Linked DNA regions of Pyrococcus horikoshii OT3. Each later gene encodes a partner of the first gene's protein in a complex. Links are inferred from orthologs where the notes say so. Each region holds a gene or a part of one and is shown on either strand. Other genes may lie near its edges.

Region 1 (6,184 bases):
ATACTAATAGCCGATGAGCCAACAACGGCTCTAGACGTTACAGTTCAAGCCCAGATACTCGATCTTATAAACCAGCTAAAGGAGAAGTACAAAGCAACTGTAATTTTAATCACCCACAACTTGGGAGTAGTTGCGGAGACGGCTGATAGAGTAGCGGTTATGTACGCCGGAAAGATCGTAGAAATCGGTACCGTTGACCAGATATTCAAGAATCCACTTCACCCATACACCCAAGGACTTCTTAGGGCAGTTCCTAACCCACTAACTAAGATAGAGAAGCTAGAAGCAATTCCAGGAACTGTTCCAAACTTGATTAACCCACCGAGCGGCTGTAGATTCCATCCAAGGTGTCCAAAAGCCATGGATATTTGCAAGCAGAAGGTGCCTGAGCTAAAGGAAATTGAACCAGGTCACTTTGTAGCATGCCACCTTTACTGAGGTGATGTTCATGCCGGAACCCGTCCTTAAGGTTGAGAATTTGAAAAAATACTTTCCAGTAAGAGGATTGTTAAGAACCGTTGGGTGGGTAAAGGCCGTTGATGGAGTTAGCTTTGAGATCTATAAAGGAGAAACCTTCGGATTAGTCGGTGAGAGTGGGTGCGGTAAAACGACAACGGGGAGGACTATCCTTAGACTTATAGAACCTACTGACGGAAGAATAATCTTCATGGGTAAAGATGTAACAAAGCTTAAGGGTAATGAGCTAAAATGGTTCAGGAGAAAAGCCCAGATAATGTTCCAGGATCCGTATTCCTCATTGGATCCTAGACAAACCGTCTTTCAAATAATAATGGAACCAGTTAGATTTCACGGTATTCAAGTTGACGATCCAGAAGAGTTCGTGATAAAATTATTAGAGAGCGTTGGACTTAACGAGATGCACCTATACAGATATCCCCATGAGTTCTCTGGTGGGCAAAGGCAGAGAATAGCATTAGCAAGGTTGTTAGCCTTAAAACCAGAATTTATAGTGCTAGACGAGCCCACATCTGCTCTCGACGTTTCAGTTCAGGCAAACATACTTAATACATTAAAGGAACTCCAAGAAAAGCACGGATTCACGTACCTGTTTATCAGTCACGATTTGGGAGTCGTCAAATACATGAGCGACAGAATAGGGGTCATGTACCTAGGAAAGCTCGTTGAGGTTGGACCTGCAGATAAGGTATTTGAGAATCCACTCCACCCATACACCCAAATGCTGTTCTCAGCAATTCCAATTCCAGATCCAGATATAGCAAGGGAGATGAAAAAGAAGAGAATGAAAGTTACAGGAGAACCCCCAAGCCCCGTAAATCCACCAAAGGGTTGTAGGTTCCATCCAAGGTGTCCATACGCAAAGGCCGGTCTCTGCGATAAGAAGGAGCCGCCATTGGTTGAAGTTGAAAAGGATCACTACGTTGCCTGTTGGCTCTACGCTAAGGCTTAAATATCCTCTTCTTTTTTCAATTTTTGATGCGAGGTAAAGAATTAACAAGAATTTTAGATACAATCTTTGACCTAGTGGGCTGGCTGCTTGAAATAATAGTCATAGGAATAATGGGCATAGCCATATTCAAAACTTTTCAATATTTAATGCACTTAGATTTGGAGAATACCCTCGAGGAATTTCTGTTCCTTTTGATCCTTCTTGAGATCTATGAGCTAATATCCTTATACTTAAAGTATCACCATGTAAGTATGCGAAGGGTTGTCGAACTTGGGGTGATTGCTATAGTTAGAAAGTTAATGATAGTCAAGGATTATAACTCTCTAAATCCCTTCACGCTTATTGGACTCGGACTTGTCATAGTAGCCCTTGGCTGGATTTATGTGAACTTAAGGGAAAGTGGACAACAGGAATAAATTGTTATAAACTTTCAGAGATATCAAGTCTGATGATGAACCTTCCCCTCACCTGAAAGGTGATGAGCACACCGGTAGGCTGAGGGTGATAATATGGGTGTTCCTATCGGTGACCTCGTTCCGAGGAAGGAGATAGATCTTGAAAATCTGTATGGAAAGAAGATAGCGATAGATGCCCTAAACGCCATCTATCAGTTTTTATCAACGATAAGACAGAGGGATGGAACACCACTTATGGACTCTAAGGGTAGGATAACCTCTCATTTAAGTGGGCTCTTTTATAGAACGATAAATCTAATGGAAGCCGGTATTAAGCCGGCCTACGTCTTTGATGGAAAGCCTCCGGAATTCAAAAGGAAGGAGCTCGAAAAAAGGAGGGAAGCTAGAGAAGAGGCAGAACTAAAATGGAAAGAAGCTCTAGCCAAGGGAAACCTGGAGGAAGCTAGGAAATACGCTCAAAGGGCAACTAAGGTTAATGAAATGCTAATCGAAGATGCAAAGAAGCTTTTGCAACTAATGGGAATACCAATAATTCAGGCTCCAAGTGAAGGAGAAGCCCAAGCGGCATACATGGCAAGTAAAGGGGATGTCTACGCGTCAGCGAGTCAAGATTATGATTCACTACTCTTTGGTGCTCCAAGGTTGATTAGGAATCTGACAATTACGGGAAAAAGAAAGATGCCTGGGAAAGATGTTTACGTTGAAATAAAGCCAGAGTTAGTAGTTCTAGATGAGGTACTAAAAGAGCTTAAGATAACAAGAGAAAAGCTTATAGAACTTGCAATTCTGGTTGGGACTGACTATAATCCTGGGGGCGTAAAGGGGATAGGACCTAAGAAGGCCCTTGAGATTGTAAGATATTCAAGGGATCCCCTAGCAAAGTTCCAAAGACAGAGCGATGTGGATCTTTACGCTATTAAGGAATTCTTCCTTAACCCTCCTGTCACTAATGAATACTCGCTTAGTTGGAAGGAGCCTGATGAGGAAGGAATATTAAAATTCCTCTGTGATGAGCATAATTTTAGCGAAGAAAGGGTAAAAAATGGGATAGAAAGACTAAAAAAGGCGATAAAAGCTGGAAGACAATCAACGCTTGAGAGTTGGTTCGTTAAAAAGAAACCCTAAAGTCTATAGCAATATTATACTGCCTTGGTGCATAATTCCTTATTATCCTTTTTCCAAGGATTTCAACTTTAACACCAAGCCTCCCAGCGACTTCATTTATCCTCTTTACATGCCACCCATAAGGGTCTTTCTCTGGGCCAAATCCATAGTAATGGATAATCCCTCCATTGTTTACGCACCTCATGGCATGCTCAAGAAACCTTGAGGCATATTTTGGCAGGTTCATTATGATCCTGTCGGCCTTAACGCATACTTTAGTTACGTCACTCAAAATCGGGATAATGTTTTTTACCTTGTTCAACTTTATGTTTTCTTCCAAATATTTTATGGCCCAGGGATTTATATCACAGGCAAAGACCATCCTCGCTTTCTTTGCTAGGAGAATTGAAAATGGGCCAACACCAGCGAACATATCAAACACAATCTCTCCCTCTCTGGCCATCTTGAAAACTCTCATTCTTTCAGTTGCCAACCTTGGAGAGAAATAAACTTTTGTGATGTCAAGTTTTAGTCTTACCCCATTTTCTCTATGGATAGTTTCAGTTATTTTTTCACCGGCTATATGGATTAGATTTCTAACTCTATATTCTCCCTCAACGCTTCCACCCTTCATGTACACGGCCTTCACGCTTTTGTGAACCCTAATTATCGCCCCTCCAATTTCGTTGGAATAGTTTTGCAACTCACTAGGAATCTCTATGATCGCTATATTCCCTATTATATCAAATGAACTCGGTAAAAATTTCCTGAGCTCCCTAGGAATATTAACCACATCTTTGTAACTGTTTGGCCTGGTTTCGACTCTCTCGAGCTCAACTTCAACTACTTCAAACCCTTCAACTGGAAATTTCACTGGAATTAAAAGAAATCCCTCTTCCCTCTTTATTTTATACTCTCTGTTTAGAGCTCCAAGCTCGATCAACTTTCTCCTAACTTTCTCACCCTCTTTTATTTGGACTTTAACTGCTAGCACCATTGCATCTTAATCTAGGAACCTTACTTTTTGTTCTTTTCGAGAATCGATGTTTAGGTAGTACTTGATTATCTCTTCAACATACTCAAAATTTCTCTCAGGTAGATTTAACATCCTTCTCAACCTTCTATTTTCAGCTATTAATCCCGAGATTTGGATTGCAAGGTTTCTATTATCAGATGAAATTTGAAAAAGCTTAAACCTTAAAGAAGACCATGAACCCTCAAGCTCATACAATCTTTTCTCCACTTCATTAATCTTCTTCTCAAGCTCTTTAATCTCATCCTCTGAGTGTCCCTCAAATTCAGTATTTCCCTTTATGAAAATTTCCCTGAGGATTTCCTCTACAGAAAAGCCAAGCTCATGACAAAGTTTTAATGCATAATCAGGAAGTTCAATTGTTACCTTTGTAAACCTGTTCTTTTTGAACGTTACCTTCATCTTTCAAAGTCCTCCTTAAATTTGAGTTCTCGAGTGAAAGCTCCTGTCTAATCTCCATTAGAAACTCCTTATCTTTAACCGCTCTCCTCTCAAAATTCTTTAGTTTCGCATAGCTCTCCGTGATATCGGCAAGTCTCTTTTCTAATTTGTTTAGCTTTTCTCTTAAAAATTTAAATTTCAAGGAGAGAAGGTAAAGCTTAAATTTCTCCTCGTCATTAAGTAGGGTTAATCCTTTTTCCCTGTTCCTTTTTATAGCTTTAAATTCTTCTTCATCTACCCAGATCTCCATCATACCCACCTTAAAAGTACTTCAAGGCTTGCTAATGCTCTATATGTATTCTGAAAAGTTGATATCCCCAGCTCATAGCTCCTTCTGAATCCACCGTTTTGGTTCTGTAGGGATCTTATAAATCTTATATGAGCTTTGATGCACCTTGCTTTCCTTCCCAGTAGTTCTAGACCCCTTAGAGCGTAAAACGTTGGCTCTATATAGGGAGGCAAAGAATTGGGAACCTCAGTAAAACCACCCCAATCTCCGCAGACCTCACAAAGTTCAAAGTGCCTCGTATCCTCTTTTCTTCCAAGGGAGCTCAAAGTGTAGAGGGCCTGATACGTCATTGTAGTCGTTGGATGGGTTACTCCGTAGCCATCTCCAATTCTAAATTTGTGAACGAACTCTATAATCTTGTTCTTCATTTCCTCACTCGGTTTATAGTTTACTGCATTCATAGCTTTCATTACCCAGTATGTTGCCTCCAATGGAGTTGCCGTTCCAAATTCTTCACTTCCTCCAAGCCCTACTGCAAATTTATTTTCTAAGGGATTGTATTTTTCAAATAGTAAGTTCATCTTATCCCTTGCCAGATCTTTAGCGCCTAAAATTGAGAGTGCCTCAATTGCCATGGCAACTCCTACAGCGGCGGTCTGCATTTGGGCCGAGTTGTAGAGGAACTCTATAGTCTTCTCTTTCTCTGGAACCTCCATTCCCAGGAGTGAGTATATTTTAACCGCATAATAAGTGTCATTTATGTTTGTATCAGCAAGCTGAGATACAAAGCAGTAACCACCGTCCTCATGTCGTCTTTTCTCGATGTACTCCAATACTTTTTCTAAATTTATATACCTAGAGAGCTTCGAGCCCATAATACCACCTCCCTAAGTTCCTACAGAATAGGCGCCATCAGCCTCCCAACGGGAGGCGGTTCGGGCTCGAAGCCCCGGGCGGGCGCCATCGCCCAAGGAACCGTGATCTAGCCTACTTCCGTTACCGGTTTCGGCTCATTGACCACGGTTCCATTATAGCCCTCCTCCAACTCTTTTAAAAACTTTAAGTTATTAGATTGAAGGGGTGGAAGGATGAAGATTAAGGCGATCTCAATTGATATAGATGGAACGATAACCTATCCAAATAGGATGATACATGAAAAAGCTCTAGAAGCCATTAGAAGAGCAGAAAGTCTTGGAATTCCAATAATGTTAGTAACGGGGAACACAGTCCAGTTCGCTGAAGCTGCAAGTATTCTAATCGGGACCTCTGGACCGGTAGTAGCTGAAGACGGAGGCGCTATCTCCTACAAGAAGAAGAGAATATTCCTCGCAAGTATGGATGAAGAGTGGATCCTTTGGAATGAAATAAGAAAAAGATTCCCAAATGCAAGGACTAGTTATACGATGCCGGATAGGAGAGCGGGATTGGTAATCATGAGGGAAACTATAAACGTTGAAACCGTAAGGGAGATAATAAATGAGCTTAACCTAAATTTAGTAGCGGTAGATTCAGGATTTGCAATACACGTAAAG
Region 2 (6,134 bases), 680 kb from region 1 along the record:
TAACTGAAATTATCTTTTCAATTTCTTCAACTGAAACTTCTCCTTTGGATAAAACCTCTAAAGCTATATCAATAGCTCTTTTTTCAGCTTTTTTGCCTTTTTCAGATAATTTGAGGGTAAGACCTTCTTTAGTTTTACTAACTTCAGCCCATCCCTCTTTTCTTAGTACTCCAACTATGGCCTTTAGCTCCTCATCACTTAAGACATCCTTTAGATCATTTAATGTTACCTTTCCCTTTTCCTTAAGGATCTTTAATGCCCTTATTTCTGGAAGTCCGATTTCTATATATCTCTTCCCCGTTTCAGTTAATTTTATCATCCTTCTCCTTTCTTCATGTACCTTTGCTAGCCCTTGAGATTGCAATGTTAAAAGAGCCCTCATCACTGCTACTTGATCTAAATTTGTCTTTTCTATGAGTTCTTCTACTGTAGCATTTTTTAGCTCGGCTAACTTTAGGAGCACGAGCTTTTCATTATACCCCAACCTCATGTTCGCACCCTGTGAGGTAAGGTTATACCTTTAAAAATTCTTTTTGGTACATTAATATGTCCGACCTGCCGCCCGGGGGCCCGACCGAGGGAGCGTGCCGAGAATGGCGCGCAATGAACGAGGTGACGTCGTCGGGCGGACAGGGCCCGGTCTCCGGGGCCGCCTGAGGTTGCCGAGAATGGCGTTCAATGAAGGCGGGCGGATAATCCGGGCCTAAAGAACTTTAATTCTAACTTTATCTCCATCTTGAAGATTCAAAGTTTTTCTTAAGTTAACTGGAGCTATTACCTCGGCGATTTTTGGAGGATGAACGGTTCTTGATGGTATAACTATAGCCCCCTCTATTCCATCTATTTTAATTCTATAGGCTCTTACATCTCCAAAAGTCCTCCCGTTCTTTTTAAATCCCGGAATTATGATTGGTCTAGACGTGCATAAAGCATCAAAGATTGTTTTTGGGAAAATGACCTTAACATTTAATGTTCCAGGATAGGGATCAAATCCTAAATATTCCCTGATAAAAGGAGCATACTGTCTAACGTAATACGCCCCTTCCCCAATCCCTGAGATAACTTCGCCCACTATGACTCCAGAATATAGGGCTATTGATATATCCTCGTAAAGCTTCTCTAAGAGCCTTATCCCCTTTTCCGTAATCATGACTGAAGTCCCCCTTCTTGATTCCTCTTTTTCTATGTATCCCAACTCCTCAAGCTCTTCAAGCCATCTGAGAGTTGTTTGGGGTGAAACATCTAACTCTTTACTAATTTCCCTGAGAGTTATTGTTATCTTTCCCCCTATTGCCCCTCTTTTTCCTAGATCTATTAGGAGAAGGAGTGTTTTTAACTTCATAAATCCTCCCCTTTGATAGTTTATCGGCCAATTTTAATGGTTTTGGATACCCACTTTCGTCGAGTATCGCTCTTATTATTTTGGTGGCATCTTCAAGCGTTATAAGATTTCCAACACTTACATAGACTTTTCCAACTTTCTTATAGGTATCCTTTGGTGTGTTTTTTAGTAATCTCTTTGCCACTCCTATAGTAGGTTTCCTAAGAACAACTCCAATATGTGAGGCTAATCCATACCCTCTTGGATGGGCTTTTCCGTGCCCCTCAACTATAAGAACATCGAATGTCTCTCCTTTTGTTGCTATAAGTATAGGTTTGGTCTCCCTTAGAAAGAAGAAGGTGGGGATATATGGAAAAGATACCGTTGTTTCAATAACTTTAGTTTTCAGGACTTCTCCCTCTGGAAACGTCGTTATAACTAATGCTGCTCTTGCCTTTTCTTCCTTGTATGAAACGTCCACTGCTGCAACTTTTCTAACCTCATTTATCTTCCTTTCGACTATACTTTTACTCAGTTTTTTCTGAATATTTGCTATCCTCTCTAACATTTAGGAACCCCTCTATCTTCTCCTCAACACTTCTGTTTATCTTTGCCCTTGTTAAATCTTCTAATGTTTTTTCAAGGATATATCTAGCTTGATCTTGTTTTTGTCTTATATTAACTAGTCCTTTTGGATATTCAAGTGTCATTAGCTCTTCATACACATTTTCCATAAATTTGTATATATCTTCAGCAACATCTAGCTTTCCTTGCATGAGGTTTATTAAAAAATGCCTTCTTAACTCTCCGATGAAATCTCCGATTCCCAATATGTAGTCCTGGGGTGGAACTCCAAGTTCTTCAAAGCTTGGGAAATCCTTGTTGGTCAAATACCTGTAAAGGAGTGTTGCTTCGACGAATTCCTGGTTAGCAGTTTGAACGTATCCTGAATAATAAAGGTCTTCATGCTCTTTGAGCTTTTTCTTAAGTTCCTCTATTAGTAATGAAGCTTTTTCAAGTCTTTCCCTAGCTAGCTCCATATCTTCCCTATGCATAGCCTTTATAGCATCGCCACTAAGTCTGACTATTTCTCTCGTGATTTGAAGAGCTTCTTCCCTAATAGCGTCTTTTTCATCGAGTACCTCCTTAATTCTTGCTATAACCTCATTTATCTTCATCTCCTTCCCCCTCCCTATTTTTAGGTAAAGTTTTTATTTTAAATTAGGTTACCTTAACTTTGGCTAAACGGGGGGTGAGAAAATGGTAAAGTTCTGCCCTAGGTGCGGGAGTATAATGATTCCGGATAAGAAGAGAGGAGTTTTCGTGTGTAGGAAGTGTGGTTACGAGGAACCCATTAATCCTGAGGATGCTAAAGCCTATAGAAGAACTGAGGAGATTAAGCATAAGCCCGATGAGGGAGTTATAGTGATAGAACAAGACTTTTCAACGTTACCAACTGCAAAAGTTACCTGTCCGAAATGCGGCTATCATGAAGCCTGGTATTGGGAGGTTCAGACTAGGGCCGGGGATGAACCCTCAACGATATTCTATAAGTGCAAAAGGTGTGGCTACGTATGGAGGAGCTACGAGTAAAAGTTCTTATTAAGTTAGCGGAGAAAGCTTTAAAGGAACTTGATGAAGCCTATAGAAGGATTCCTGAGGTTAACAATGGAAAAACTTATTTACTAAGAGGGAAAGAGAGAGTTAGGCTTATGCTTAATATCCTAAAGGAGGTGCAAAAAGATGCCATTCGAAATAGTCTTTGAGGGTGCAAAGGAATTTGCCCAGCTCATAGAGACGGCCAGCAGGCTTATAGATGAAGCGGCCTTTAAGGTAACAGAAGAAGGAATATCAATGAGGGCTATGGATCCGAGTAGAGTAGTTTTAATTGACCTTAACTTACCTTCGAGCATATTCAGTAAGTATGAGGTGGATGGGGAAGAGACGATAGGTGTCAATATGGATCACCTAAAGAAAGTTCTTAAGAGAGGTAAGGCCAAGGATACGCTTATCTTGAGAAAAGGAGAAGAGAACTTCCTAGAAATAAGCCTCCAAGGGACTGCTACTAGAACCTTTAGATTACCCCTAATCGACGTTGAAGAGATCGAAGTGGAATTACCTGATCTCCCGTATACAGCAAAGGTTGTCGTTCTGGGCGAAGTGCTTAAGGAAGCAGTTAAAGATGCTTCCTTAGTAAGCGATAGCATAAAGTTCATGGCTAAGGAAAATGAGTTTATCATGAGAGCGGAAGGAGAAACCCAGGAAGTTGAAGTTAAGTTAACCCTGGAGGATGAGGGGTTACTTGATATAGAAGTTCAAGAGGAGACAAAGAGCGCTTATGGGGTTAGTTATCTAGCGGATATGGTAAAGGGAATAGGAAAGGCCGATGAAGTGACAATGAGATTCGGGAATGAAATGCCGATGCAGATGGAGTACTATATTAGGGATGAAGGTAGGTTAACGTTCCTGCTAGCCCCAAGGGTTGAGGAGTGATACTTCTTCATAATTTTTTATGGGGATTCAAATGGATATTGAGGTTCTGAGACGTCTTCTCGAGAGGGAATTATCTTCTGAGGAGCTAACTGAGATAGATGAGGAATTTTACAGAGATTTGGCTAGCTTTAGGAAGGCCTTGGAACTAAATGCTGAGAGGTATGAAGAAAGGGGAGAGGATATAGAAAAAAGATTATATCTAGCCCAACTTTCGCTTGTTCAAAGCATAGCTCGAGAGATCTTAAAGATCAGACTGCATAAGATTGTAGATATGGCCTTTGAGGGCGTGCCGAAGAATTTGGTTGGCGACGAGAAAAAGATATTTGCCGTACTATCGGCCTTTATTAATGGAGAACCTATTTCAATTGAGACAACAGAGGTAGAGGTAAAGGAAGAAAAAGTAGAATCAAAGACACCTTCTGGCTTTTTAGAGTTGTACCTCTTAAAATCAGATATCCCCAGGATCATTGATGAGAACCTTAACGAATATGGCCCCTTTAAGGCCGGGGATCTTGTTACCCTACCAAGATCTATTGGGAATGTTTTGGTCAAGCGTGAGGTGGCCGAAAAAATAACGATTAGGATTTGAAGGCGAGTAGAAAGCTCACTATTAATGGTAGGGTTGTAGAATAAAGCATTACTGAGAATCCGAAATTATCTGCTATTAACCCTCCAATTAAAGGACCTATCACCCATCCCAGAGTCATCATCGTGTTTAAAAGTCCCATACCCTGACCTCTTTCCCTGTGTGGTACTCTTCTTGCAACGTAAGTCGATGCAGAACTGGTAATCATGGCCCATTTCACTCCCGATAGCAATGACACTAGGGCCATAATGATGATAGTGGTAGCCCAAGCATAACCTATGAACGTTAATATATATCCAAGAATTGCCAGCTTGTAAAATACCTTTTCTCCGTATTTATCTATTAGCCTTCCAATTAGAAGTGATCCTAGGGCCGCTGCCAGGGAATCTATTCCAAGTAAAAACCCAACAAATTCCTCTCCGAACTTCTCTTGAAAATACACTGGAACGGTTGCATAAACTTCTCCTGAGGCAATCATCGCCAGTAAAACTGAGAGATAGAACGCTCCAAGTTCCCCCTTCATTAACATTTTAAATGCTGAACTCTTCATTTCAACTTTTTCGGACTCTCTACCCTCTCTAATTGGAAGAAAACTACCAATATTCTTCTTTTTCCTTTCTCTCTCCTTTACTTGGGTCAAGAACAATATTGAGACCAGAGAAACTATGGAGGTTGCCAAAAATGCACTTTTTATTCCCACCTTTTTCACTATATACCCACCCAGGAAATTCCCTACCATGAACCCCATATTCTCCACGAAATTAAAGAAGCCAAACATTGAACCTACCCTAGTAGAAAGTTCCGATATCAATGCTGAATGCGCTGGTGCGAAGGAAGCTCCTAATGCCCCTTGGGTACCTCTTAGGGATAGAAGGAGGATCGGTGTTGATATAAAGATGACTAAAACGTATGTGGTACCCGAGAATAGAACTCCCAAAATTATGAATGGCTTTCTCTTTCCAATTTTATCTGAAAGATATCCAAATGGATACTGAAAGATTGCTGAGGTTAAGTTGTAGATAACACTTAATAAACCCACTAAAAACATCGTTCCCCCTATAATCTTCATGTACACAGTTAAGTATGGATATCCAATCCCCCAAGCTAAGTTTGCAAAGAACATCCCTATTGCAAAGAAGGTTATATTCCTCTTAAGGGTGTTTCTTCTGGCTTTTCCAGCCCTTTCTCGGATACCCTGAAGAATTGTGTTCTTTCTCGTTTTCATTAAGGTCACCCTCTAAACGTTTAGCTATTGAACTCAATGGGATAAAGTTTATAAGTTCATCGAAAGCTAAAAATTAATCGAGTGGGGGCGTGGTGTAGCCTGGTCCATCATCGCGGGCTCCAGAGGCCATGAGGATAGGCGGGTTTGCTGACCTCGGGGCGTGATGAACCTTTGGAGCCCCGAGGGCCGGAGAAACCCGCGGACCGGGGTTCAAATCCCCGCGCCCCCACCAAGTTTTTACTTTTCTAATGCAACCTTAACGGCAACTTCTGCTATAACATCCATAGGATCTATGAGGGGAACTTTTAGATCATCCTGCTTAAGAACTACACTAACTTCGGTACATCCAGCTATTATGCACTCTGCTCCTCTCTCCTCTAGGATTTTTGCAGTCTTAAGTAGTAGCTCTCTTCCAAGCTTCAAATTCCCGGCTTTAACCCCCTCATATATCCCTCTCATAACATCTTTCTGCTCATCTTCCGTTGGAGTCATGATTTCAACTCCATACT

Evidence for each region.
Region 2: the proteins of fen (region 1) and PH_RS03110 are in contact, whole or in part, in a crystal structure (PDB 1RXZ), measured with the Archaeoglobus fulgidus proteins. The link is inferred for Pyrococcus horikoshii OT3 from one-to-one orthologs. Residues at the interface, in WP_010877775.1 of Archaeoglobus fulgidus: Lys326, Ser327, Thr328, Gln329, Ala330, Thr331, Leu332, Glu333, Arg334, Trp335, Phe336; in WP_010877842.1 of Archaeoglobus fulgidus: Asn43, Val44, Ala45, Met46, Pro120, Arg121, Pro123, Leu125, Gln151, Met192, Ser194, Asn218, Tyr219, Pro220, Ile237, Leu238, Ala239, Pro240, Arg241, Ile242, Glu243, Ser244.

What each region holds. Positions count from the first base shown.
Region 1 is NC_000961.1:1,272,737-1,278,920, forward strand. The notes cover bases 1,018-3,954. They hold fen (flap endonuclease-1), read left to right. Parts: upstream 1,018-1,938; coding sequence 1,939-2,970; downstream 2,971-3,954. Other genes in these bases: PH_RS06675 (ABC transporter ATP-binding protein), read left to right, coding at 1,018-1,429; PH_RS06680 (phosphate-starvation-inducible PsiE family protein), read left to right, coding at 1,456-1,845; PH_RS06690 (tRNA (guanine(37)-N1)-methyltransferase Trm5b), read right to left, coding at 2,954-3,946; PH_RS06695 (hypothetical protein), read right to left, coding at 3,953-3,954. Also shown: PH_RS06670 (ABC transporter ATP-binding protein), read left to right, coding at 1-438; more of PH_RS06675, read left to right, coding at 449-1,017; more of PH_RS06695, read right to left, coding at 3,955-4,384; PH_RS06700 (hypothetical protein), read right to left, coding at 4,338-4,673; PH_RS06705 (prenyltransferase/squalene oxidase repeat-containing protein), read right to left, coding at 4,673-5,527; PH_RS06710 (phosphoglycolate phosphatase), read left to right, coding at 5,741-6,184. UniProt on the Methanocaldococcus jannaschii protein: Structure-specific nuclease with 5'-flap endonuclease and 5'-3' exonuclease activities involved in DNA replication and repair.
Region 2 is NC_000961.1:591,523-597,656, forward strand. What follows is about bases 2,053-4,939. They hold PH_RS03110 (DNA polymerase sliding clamp), read left to right. Parts: upstream 2,053-3,064; coding sequence 3,065-3,814; downstream 3,815-4,939. Other genes in these bases: PH_RS03095 (haloacid dehalogenase), read right to left, coding at 2,053-2,499; PH_RS03100 (transcription factor S), read left to right, coding at 2,582-2,914; PH_RS03105 (hypothetical protein), read left to right, coding at 2,896-3,087; PH_RS03115 (Gins 15 protein), read left to right, coding at 3,846-4,403; PH_RS03120 (MFS transporter), read right to left, coding at 4,393-4,939. Outside these bases: PH_RS03080 (phenylalanine--tRNA ligase subunit alpha), read right to left, coding at 1-490; PH_RS03085 (DUF120 domain-containing protein), read right to left, coding at 704-1,342; PH_RS03090 (endonuclease V), read right to left, coding at 1,254-1,889; more of PH_RS03095, read right to left, coding at 1,849-2,052; more of PH_RS03120, read right to left, coding at 4,940-5,625; PH_RS03130 (aspartate racemase), read right to left, coding at 5,863-6,134.